DNA from 2 places in the Paenibacillus sp. FSL R10-2736 genome. Region 1 is predicted to be linked to the other one. Evidence: a T-box and tRNA genes for the amino acid it is inferred to sense, from the RefSeq annotation. Region 1 holds a T-box; the other holds one or more tRNA genes.

Region 1 (5,405 bases):
ATTATCTTTAAGTTAAGATAATTTATATTCTCACTTTACTTTTTATTATTCCGCTTGTCAAGCACTTGTCTATATCTCTTACTATTTACAATCCTGCACAAAATACAACATCCTCCTCCCAAAAACGTCCATAATCGAAAATTGTTGTACGGAATGCAGCATTCCGCCTCCTCCAAGCCGCTGAAAGAGACAATTCCTGCATTTCATACAACAATCCTCTCGAATACTTAGGTATTTATGAATCAAAGTTGCAATATATACAGCATTTTATAGTTTTACGATGTGAACCTTAAACAAGCTTTTTTTCATAAAAGCACAAAGTCAGCTTGTCATTGATCTCTTTGGTCTCACCTGTTCTTCTGTAACCTAGCTTCTCATACAAGTAGCAGTTTCTTTCCTCTTGCATTACGGTATCCAGCTCCCAGACTTTAGCTTCGGAATAGATCTGCTCGATCAAGGCAAACACCCGCTGGGCTATGCCCAGACCCTGGTATTCCGGCTGGATAAATATCCGTCCGACACGAAATACGGCATTCTCTTTTCGGACCACTCTAATCGCACCAACTGCCTCCCCGGAATACCGGATGATGTAATTGTCTGCATGAGCCTGGTTGATCCGTTCTACCGTACTGTCTACAGTCTCATTAGCAGGGTTTGTATGATGATCCTGATATTTCTCGAGCAAGGGCAGGAATGCCCGGGTTTGCATTTCATGAATCACTGCCGCATCTTCCGCTACCGCTTTACTTAAAGTAACTTTCATCCTATGTACCTCCAGATTTTATACAAAATATACATAATCCAAGTGTTCGCCGACCATCCCTGCAATATGTTGATTCGGCCTTGTCTGATACATGGTGAATCCGATACTCTCATACATCCGCCGGGCAGGAACCAGATCATCATTTGTTGTTACAATAATTTTCCGGACTTCATTTTGGATGATTCTATGAACGGCTTCTTGCAGCTGCATTTTACTGTAACCTTTACCTTTGTGGGCTGAAGCAATGCAGTTATGGCCGATTTCCGCAACCTCAGGCAGGTTCCTCGGGTCCCAGGAAACGAAGCCGACAGCTTCATCGTGCAGCGTTGTGATGAACCCGTATTTATCTGCAATCGGCGGATTGTCAAAGAAAAAGTTATCAAATTCCCGCCATTCAGCAAGGCAGCTTTGCTCATACCGGCAATCAAAGGCATAGGCATCTTTCAATAATTCAAACAATATTCCCCGTTGAAAACTGCTCACCTTCTTAAATTCAATACCCATGCCTCGCCCCCTCGCCATTTCCTCTTTAATTCACTTCCAAACATTACATTGAATTACATCATTCTACCATGACATATTGCATGTAAGTGCTTGGACGCGAACAGGCAGAACTTCACTAAGGAAGCCCGCCTGTTTACACTTATTTCGCCTTTACCGGCTCCAGAAGGTTAAGATCATACAGGTTGCCGCTGCCCTCCGGATGATCGTTACGGATATGCTCTTCGAGGCAGAGCCTTCCGCGATCCGAACGGTACTTCTTACTTTGCGATAATTGATCTCGGTAAGAATATTATCCAGGTCCAGCTTGCCTTCGTTCTGCCGCTCAAGGTATTCCAGGACCCGGTTTAACTGCCGTTCAACAACCCCTATCTCTTCCCTTTGCTTCCTGATAGAATTCAGTTTATTCACTATGACTTTGCTGAGCCCGGCTACTGAATTCGCAATAATCACTGACTTTATTTCTTTGATCGGGATATCCATCTTCCACAGCACTGCCGTAATCCGAATACAGATCTGTTCATTCGCTCTCCTCTCTGAGATCTCATAGCTATCGTATCACTTGACGCCGCGGCAATATCAAGAGGTAATCCTGGTGTGCCCGAAAAAAGTCATCTCACCAAGTTCGTTCTCTGCGATCCTGTAGGGATGGGTCTGGTCATAATATCTTTGGACAAATTCTCCCTCACCTACTGGATAGAGCTCAATATGAAAATTGCCGGAGAATCTCGTGAAATATAATTTTCCGTTAATGAATTCAATCTGGATTTTGTCTTCCAGGTACGTTCCGCAATACATGCGAAGGCTACGCTCACTGAGGTGAAGCTCAGTATGCCGAACCGGAGCCTTCACCTCAACATTATGCAGAATATCTGAGATTGTATTGCCTAGCCGGTACTGATTAATTGCTTCGTTGTTAGACAAAATAATAATACAAATGTCTTCAGCAAAATAATTCTGCATATAGGTGCTGACCCCGAGGTGATCGCCGCCATGGGCATATCTGTCTTGGCCGTACAGATGGTGATGCTCCAGTCCATAGCAGTAGTTGTTATCATTCTCGCTCAAAAACCGGGTATATGCCTCCGGCGTCAGAAGCTTCCGGTCCCGCAGACAGGCATACCATTTATGCAGATCTTCGCAGTTCGAAACAATCCCGCCTGCACCAATGCTGAACTTCTCGTTATAATATGGACTTTTGACCGTTTCGGCGAAATCCTTGGCATAATTGCTGGATCTGTTCGCAATCGCTACACAGCCGTCATCGACAGTAGTATTAAGCATATTTAAGGGCAGAAAGAGATGCTTTTGAATGAAATCCCCGTACCTCTCTCCAGTGACATGCTCAATAATCCAAGCCAACAAATTATAGTTGGAGTTATTATAATCATATTCTGTACCCGCCGGCTTTGTGGGCTTCTTGTTGATATACTGCTGGAAGTACTCCGTCTGTGAGTAATTCATTCTGTTATATCCGCCGAAAAAATCATTCTCAAAATTATAAAAATTATATAAACCGGATGTGTGTGACAATAAATGATGTACGGTAATAGACTCATCAATTTTCAGATCTGCAGGTAGATATAGCTGTGCTGCTGCATCAACATCCAGCATCTTCCTGTCATGCAGCAGCATAACTGCAAAAGCCGTAAATTGTTTGGACATGGAGGCGAGAGAGAAGCAGGAATACATATCATTTTTAATCCCGAACTCCAGACTCGCATAACCGCAGGCCCTCTCGAAAAGCACTTCGCCCTTCCGGATAACCTGAATAACGCCGTAAAAATCCCACAGCTTCAGGTACTTACTCGTATAATCCTCCAGCTTTGCACGTACTGTCCGCATTGACTCACTCCCTAACCTGTTTTAACTACCAATTGACAATCCCCATAAAGTATTGTAAAAATACAGTAATACAATAGTATACAACTTTGCAATGACGAAGAGAGTACGCATAACGAATACTCCAGAGAGCTGATGATTGCTGCGAATCAGTGTAGGGATTATGCCGAAGTGGGCTTCTGAGCATCCAAACCGAACCTTCAGGAAGTAGGCTTTGGCGAAGGTCTCATCGTTACAAGAGACGCGTATTCAGGGCACTTAGCAGTGTCGCGATACGTTCAAGCGGGTCCGGATCACAATTCGGGCTAATTAAGGTGGTACCACGGGGTTCTCTCGTCCTTTTCAGGATGAGAGGACCCCTTTTTGATTACATAAACGGAGGGATAACATGAGTAAGGAAATTGTATTAACCGGAATTAAGCCTACCGGCAAAGTCCATCTGGGGAATTACATCGGTGCGATCAAGCCTGCACTGCAACTCGCCGGGGCCGGTGATTGTACTGCACTTTATTTTATCGCTGACTATCATGGATTAACTTTCATTCAGGACAGAGACGAGTTTCGTGATCTGTCTTACGGTATCGCAGCTACATGGCTGGCACTGGGACTGGACCCGGAGCGGGTAGTCTTTTATCGGCAATCTGATGTGCCGGAGATCTTCGAGCTTCACTGGATTCTATCTTGTCTGACGTCCAAAGGTCTAATGAACCGTGCCCATGCGTACAAAGCCATTCATGAACAAAATATTCAATTAGGCGTGGATGCAGATGCAGGAGTCAATATGGGCCTGTTCACTTATCCGGTGCTGATGGCTGCGGACATTCTGCTGTTCCAGTCTGACAAGGTCCCTGTCGGTAAGGACCAGATTCAGCATGTGGAGATCGCCAGAGATATTGCCGAGGGCTTTAACCGGGTTTATGGAGATACCTTCAAGCTCCCTGATTATAGGGTCGATGAGAACACATCCGTGATTCCAGGGCTGGACGGGCGGAAGATGAGCAAAAGCTACAATAATACGATTCCGCTGTTCGAAACACCAGAAAACCTGAAGAAGCTGATCAGCAAAATCAAAACGGACTCTACGCCTCCCCAGGAGCCGAAAGACCCGGATACGTCTAATATTTTCTTGCTGTACAAAGAGTTTGCGGCTCCCGCTCAAGTACAGGATTTCAGGAAGCAATATCTAAGCGGCATTAGCTGGGGGGAGGCCAAGCAGGAGCTGTTCCAGGTGATCAATGCTGCTCTGGAGGAACCCCAGAAGAAATACAATGAATTAATGGCAGCGCCAGCGCAGATCGATGCGATCCTGAGTGAAGGTGCCCGGAAGGCAAGAGCCATAGCTGCACCTCTGCTTGCGCAGGTCAAAGCGAAGATCGGGCGTTTTTAAATAAGCTCCTAGAGCGGAGTTTAACTCAAACGAACGAAATGGTAAAATCATCAAATCCAAACTTTTACAAATAGCCGATTGGGAGGCAATAGCTATGAACGCACGTAACTCCACGTATAATTTCCAGAATGTCAGTAACGGGGCAGAATCAGAACTGCTGCGCCTGCAGGAACAGGCTTTGATGGGCTGGAACAAAGAGTACCGCACCTTGCAGCAATTCGGATTGGCAGACGGGATGAAGGTTCTGGAGGCCGGTGCAGGTCCGGGATTCGTTACCGCCCAATTGCTGGAGCACTTCCCGCACAGTGAAATCACAGCCCTTGATATTGATGATGCTTTACTAGAAGAGGCTAAGCTCAGGTTAAGCCACATCCCCGAATCACGGCTTACCTTCGCCCATGCTTCGGTGTATGAGACTGGACTGCCCGACAATCAATACGATTTTGTTATTGCCCGTTTAATCTTTCTTCATCTACATAACCCGCAGCAGGCAGCAGCAGAGCTTAGACGTGTCCTCAAACCAGGTGGCAAATTGGTCATTATTGATGTGGACGACGGTGTCTTCGGGGCAATCGAGCCTGAAATCGGGATTATGCCTGCTATTATCCAAAAGCTGGCCCAGCAGCAGGCTTCAAGAGGCGGTAACCGCAATATCGGCCGAAGCCTGCCGCGCCTGTTATCCGGCTCCGGCTATACAGATGTAGATATGGATGCCATCCTCCAGCATAGCGATCTGCATGGTATAGAAGGCTTCAAACGTCAATTTGATATTAACCGGTTCACCGGGTTCTATAAGAAAGGGATCATTACGGAATATGAGTATGAGGAATTGAACAGAGCCTATGAACAATTCGACCATTCCCCGGATGCGCATGCGATGATGCTATTTTTTATGGCCTGCGGCACCAAACC
Region 2 (5,405 bases), 3.8 Mb from region 1:
GCCTCGGTGAATGGAGTGGTGGAGGTAGAGCACTGATTGGGTGCGGGGCCCGCAAGGGTTACCAAGCTCAGTCAAACTCCGAATGCCATTAACTTCTTGCCGGGAGTCAGACAGTGAGTGCTAAGATCCATTGTCAAAAGGGAAACAGCCCAGACCATCAGCTAAGGTCCCCAAGTGTGTGTTAAGTGGGAAAGGATGTGGAGTTGCACAGACAACCAGGATGTTGGCTTAGAAGCAGCCACCATTGAAAGAGTGCGTAATAGCTCACTGGTCGAGTGACTCTGCGCCGAAAATGTAACGGGGCTAAACACACCACCGAAGCTATGGCTAGATACTTTGTATCTGGGGTAGGGGAGCGTTGTATGTAGGTTGAAGGTGTACCGTAAGGAGCGCTGGACAGCATACAAGTGAGAATGCCGGTATGAGTAACGAAAAGATCAGTGAGAATCTGATCCGCCGAAAGCCCAAGGTTTCCTGAGGAAGGCTCGTCCGCTCAGGGTAAGTCGGGACCTAAGGCGAGGCCGAAAGGCGTAGTCGAAGGACAACAGTTTGAAATTACTGTACCACCGTAATCCGCTATGAGCGATGGGGTGACGCAGGAGGGTAGTGACGCGGACTGATGGATATGTCCGTCTAAGCAGTGAGGCTGATGTGTAGGCAAATCCGCACATCATTAAGGCTGGGCTGGGATGGGGAGCGAAAATTGTAGTAGCGAAGGTCATGATCTCACACTGCCAAGAAAAGCCTCTAGCCAGGAGAAGGTGCCCGTACCGCAAACCGACACAGGTAGGCGAGAAGAGAATTCTAAGGCGCGCGGAAGAACTCTCGTTAAGGAACTCGGCAAAATGACCTCGTAACTTCGGGAGAAGAGGTGCCTCGGTAGGGTGAATAGCCCGAGGGGGCCGCAGTGAAAAGGCCCAAGCGACTGTTTAGCAAAAACACAGGTCTGTGCGAAGCCGCAAGGCGAAGTATACGGGCTGACGCCTGCCCGGTGCTGGAAGGTTAAGGGGAGTGGTTAGGAGCAATCCGAAGCTGTGAACCGAAGCCCCAGTAAACGGCGGCCGTAACTATAACGGTCCTAAGGTAGCGAAATTCCTTGTCAGGTAAATTCTGACCCGCACGAATGGCGTAACGACTTGGGCGCTGTCTCAACGAGAGATCCGGTGAAATTTTAATACCTGTGAAGATGCAGGTTACCCGCGACAAGACGGAAAGACCCCATGGAGCTTTACTGCAGCTTGATATTGAATTTGGGTACGATCTGTACAGGATAGGTGGGAGCCGTTGAGGCAGGAGCGCAAGCTTCTGCGGAGGCGCCGTTGGGATACCACCCTGATCGTATCTAGGTTCTAACCTAGTACCCTTACCGGGTACGGGGACCGTGTCAGGCGGGCAGTTTGACTGGGGCGGTCGCCTCCTAAAGAGTAACGGAGGCGTTCAAAGGTTCCCTCAGAATGGTTGGAAATCATTCGAAGAGTGCAAAGGCATAAGGGAGCTTGACTGCGAGACCAACAAGTCGAGCAGGGACGAAAGTCGGACTTAGTGATCCGGTGGTACCGCATGGAAGGGCCATCGCTCAACGGATAAAAGCTACCCTGGGGATAACAGGCTTATCTCCCCCAAGAGTCCACATCGACGGGGAGGTTTGGCACCTCGATGTCGGCTCATCGCATCCTGGGGCTGAAGTAGGTCCCAAGGGTTGGGCTGTTCGCCCATTAAAGCGGTACGCGAGCTGGGTTCAGAACGTCGTGAGACAGTTCGGTCCCTATCTGTCGTGGGCGCAGGAAATTTGAGAGGAGCTGTCCTTAGTACGAGAGGACCGGGATGGACGTACCGCTGGTGCATCAGTTGTTCCGCCAGGAGCATGGCTGAGTAGCTACGTACGGACGGGATAAGCGCTGAAAGCATCTAAGCGTGAAGCCCCCCTCAAGATGAGATTTCCCAATTAGTAAGACCCCTTGAAGACGACGAGGTAGATAGGTTGGAGGTGGAAGTGCAGCAATGCATGGAGCTGACCAATACTAATCGGTCGAGGGCTTATCCAAATTTTTAATACGCAGATTCGTTTCGGATTCAGTTTTCAGGCGATCAAGCCTGATATGTATATTCCCTGATAGCTCAGTTGGTAGAGCACTCGACTGTTAATCGAGTTGTCACAGGTTCGAGTCCTGTTCGGGGAGCCATCTGGAGAGGTGTCCGAGTTTGGCCGAAGGAGCACGATTGGAAATCGTGTAGGCGCCACAAGCGTCTCGAGGGTTCGAATCCCTCTCTCTCCGTAGCAATACCTTCCCTGTAAAGGGATGAGAACCCTCAGTGGTTCGTTGGAGTATAGGCTTCGTTAGCACAGCTTCGCAATCTCGTAACGAAGTGAAGAGTATCCCTCACTCTCCGTAGATTTACCTTACAAGTAATTAAACAGCATGGCTCGTTGGTCAAGGGGTTAAGACACCTCCCTTTCACGGAGGTAACATGGGTTCGAATCCCATACGAGTCATATATGGAGGCTTAGCTCAGCTGGGAGAGCATCTGCCTTACAAGCAGAGGGTCGGGGGTTCGAACCCCTCAGCCTCCACCATCTATCTTTAACAGAATAGATCTTTAACATTGACGCGGGGTGGAGCAGCCCGGTAGCTCGTCGGGCTCATAACCCGAAGGCCGCAGGTTCAAATCCTGCCCCCGCAACCAATTTGGAACCGTGGTGTAGTTGGCCTAACATGCCTGCCTGTCACGCAGGAGATCGCGGGTTCGAATCCCGTCGGTTCCGCCATCTTTATGAAGAAATGTTCGGCTCGGTAGCTCAGTCGGTAGAGCAAAGGACTGAAAATCCTTGTGTCGGGGGTTCGATTCCCTCCCGCGCCACCATATTTTTTACAACTTAATATGCCGGTGTAGCTCAATTGGTAGAGCAACTGACTTGTAATCAGTAGGTTGGGGGTTCAAGTCCTCTCGCCGGCACCATCCTCGGAGGCTTAGCGAAGTGGCCAAACGCATCAGACTGTAAATCTGCTCACGTACGTGTTCGGTGGTTCGAATCCATCAGCCTCCACCATTTTTAGGGGCATAGTTTAAAGGTAGAACAACGGTCTCCAAAACCGTTGGTGTGGGTTCAATTCCTGCTGCCCCTGCCAAGTAATATCCTATAAAATTTAATATGGCGATCGTGGCGAAGTGGTTAACGCACCGGATTGTGGTTCCGGCATTCGTGGGTTCGAGACCCATCGGTCGCCCCATTTATTTTATAAGAGTTATAAGGCATTGCAATTAAATAAGCTTCATATGGCGACTGTGGCGAAGGGGTTAACGCACCGGATTGTGGTTCCGGCATTCGTGGGTTCGAGACCCATCAGTCGCCCCATTTTATTAAATCAAATGTTGGGGATTAGCCAAGCGGTAAGGCAACGGACTTTGACTCCGTCATTCATAGGTTCGATTCCTATATCCCCAGCCATTATATGCGGACGTGGCTCAGCGGTAGAGCATCGCCTTGCCAAGGCGAGGGTCGCGGGTTCGATTCCCGTCGTCCGCTCCATTTTTTTGGTGCCATAGCCAAGTGGTAAGGCAAAGCTCTGCAAAAGCTTTATCCCCAGTTCAAATCTGGGTGGCACCTCCATTATCTTTTAGTACTAATTCTATGTATACGCCGGCGTGGCGGAATGGCAGACGCGCTCGACTCAAAATCGAGTGGGAAACCGTGGAGGTTCGAGTCCTCTCGCCGGTATAATTTATGAAACTAGTCCCTTAGGAGTCTGACTCCTGAGGTTTTTTTATATTTCTACTCCATCTCAAATTAAGGATAAAACCCGCAACGAACTTAGATCCTCAAATTCGTTGCGGGTTTTAATGTGTTTTATATGTTGATGCTAAGACCCACTTAAGGAAGCACATTACCCGCTGCACGGTAGATCTCGTACCATTCCTGGCGGCTGAGGGTTATATCGGAAGCTTTGGCGATATCAAGCAAGCGCGCTGTGTTGGTGGTACCGACCACCGGCTGCATCTTAGCCGGATGGCGAAGGAGCCAGGCGATGGCGATGGCCGTATCTGCTACACCTTTTTCCGCAGCCAGACGGTTAATGACTTCATTCACCTCCGGGAACTTCTCATTGCCGAGGAATACGCCTTCAAAGAAACCGTATTGGAACGGTGACCAAGGCTGGATCGTCATATCATGCAGGCGGCTATACTCCAGGATGCCTCCATCATGGACAACTGATCCGGAATTTGTCATATTGACGTTGATCCCGGAATCGATCATGCCGGTGACCATTACGCTGAGCTGAAGCTGGTTGAACAGCAGGGGTTGCTTGACGTTCTTTTTCAGCAATTCAATCTGCAGGGGATTCTGGTTGCTGACGCCGAAGTGTTTCACCAAACCTCTGCTCTCCAGCTGATCAAAGGCTTCTGCTACTTCTTCAGGCTCCATAAGGGTGTCCGGGCGGTGCAGCAGCAGAACATCGACATAATCGGTCTTCAGGCGCTTCAGGCTGTTCTCTACCGAGCTCACAATATGCTCTTTGGAGAAGTCGAAGAAGCCATTACGGATCCCGCATTTGGTCTGGATCAGCAGTTGCTCACGCATGCCAGGACTTGCAGCCAGCACGTCGCCGAACACCTCCTCAGCTTTACCGGCAGCATAAATGTCAGCGTGGTCAAAAAAGTCTATGCCAGCCTCAAGGGCGCTGTGAATATGTACATCGGCCTCTTGTGGTGACAGATCTGCAATCCGCATACAGCCCAGGGAGATTTCAGCGACCTCCAGCGCACCATTAGCAACGTTAATTCTTTTTACCATTAATTATTCACTCCTTAAATGAAGGTACAGTGTTAAGCTTAGACCTTAGAGTTAGGTGTAAGTCAATAGATTTATAGAGCGGCTTTTCATAGAAACCAAATGGTGTTACCTTAAGAGATGAAACCGATACCAGCTGACAGAAGGGAGCTGCAATAATGGGATACAGCATCAAAACCATAGCACAAAAAAGCGGACTGAGCCAATATACGCTGCGTTACTACGAACGGGAGGGCGTATTGCCGGTTGTGGCAAGAGATGTTAACGGCAACCGGTGTTTTGACGATGAGGATCTGGAGTTAATTTCGTTAATCTGCTGTCTTAAGGATACAGGGATGGCGATTGCCGATATCAAGCAATTCATTGCGCTTTCGAAAGAAGGGGTAAGTGCTTTGCCCGATCAGCGCAGACTGCTGCAGGAGCATAAAGTGCATATTGATGAGAAGATTAAATTCTTTCAGAGCTTTGCGCAAAAGGTGGACCACAAAATCGCTTATTTTGCCTCCCTGGAGAATGAAGCGAAAGCAGCCAGACCCTAATCTTGAGCCGCAGGGTCGTATGATTATTGTCGCTGCAATTAAGGATTGGAAATGCTGCAGCCAGTACTTAAGCTTGT

The links. The T-box of region 1 lies ahead of NSQ73_RS19375 (tryptophan--tRNA ligase). A T-box ahead of a tRNA ligase gene usually reads a tRNA of that ligase, here a tRNA-Trp.
Region 2: it encodes a tRNA-Trp, which carries the amino acid that the T-box ahead of NSQ73_RS19375 (tryptophan--tRNA ligase) is inferred to sense. The anticodon was not compared.

The regions. Positions count from the first base shown of each region.
Region 1 is NZ_JBBOBN010000001.1:4,424,405-4,429,809, forward strand. It holds gene NSQ73_RS19355 (GNAT family N-acetyltransferase) at 290-763, opposite strand; gene NSQ73_RS19360 (GNAT family N-acetyltransferase) at 782-1,267, opposite strand; gene NSQ73_RS19365 (hypothetical protein) at 1,418-1,759, opposite strand; gene NSQ73_RS19370 (serine hydrolase domain-containing protein) at 1,844-3,109, opposite strand; T-box leader at 3,192-3,450, shown strand; gene NSQ73_RS19375 (tryptophan--tRNA ligase) at 3,495-4,493, shown strand; gene NSQ73_RS19380 (class I SAM-dependent methyltransferase) at 4,588-5,405, shown strand, end outside.
Region 2 is NZ_JBBOBN010000001.1:592,820-598,224, forward strand. It holds rRNA gene NSQ73_RS02660 (23S ribosomal RNA) at 1-2,045, shown strand, start outside; tRNA gene NSQ73_RS02665 (tRNA-Asn) at 2,108-2,183, shown strand; tRNA gene NSQ73_RS02670 (tRNA-Ser) at 2,187-2,276, shown strand; tRNA gene NSQ73_RS02675 (tRNA-Glu) at 2,423-2,494, shown strand; tRNA gene NSQ73_RS02680 (tRNA-Val) at 2,500-2,575, shown strand; tRNA gene NSQ73_RS02685 (tRNA-Met) at 2,609-2,685, shown strand; tRNA gene NSQ73_RS02690 (tRNA-Asp) at 2,690-2,767, shown strand; tRNA gene NSQ73_RS02695 (tRNA-Phe) at 2,787-2,862, shown strand; tRNA gene NSQ73_RS02700 (tRNA-Thr) at 2,883-2,958, shown strand; tRNA gene NSQ73_RS02705 (tRNA-Tyr) at 2,964-3,049, shown strand; tRNA gene NSQ73_RS02710 (tRNA-Trp) at 3,055-3,128, shown strand; tRNA gene NSQ73_RS02715 (tRNA-His) at 3,155-3,230, shown strand; tRNA gene NSQ73_RS02720 (tRNA-His) at 3,280-3,355, shown strand; tRNA gene NSQ73_RS02725 (tRNA-Gln) at 3,374-3,448, shown strand; tRNA gene NSQ73_RS02730 (tRNA-Gly) at 3,455-3,529, shown strand; tRNA gene NSQ73_RS02735 (tRNA-Cys) at 3,537-3,610, shown strand; tRNA gene NSQ73_RS02740 (tRNA-Leu) at 3,640-3,718, shown strand; gene NSQ73_RS02745 (aldo/keto reductase) at 3,872-4,792, opposite strand; gene NSQ73_RS02750 (MerR family transcriptional regulator) at 4,948-5,328, shown strand.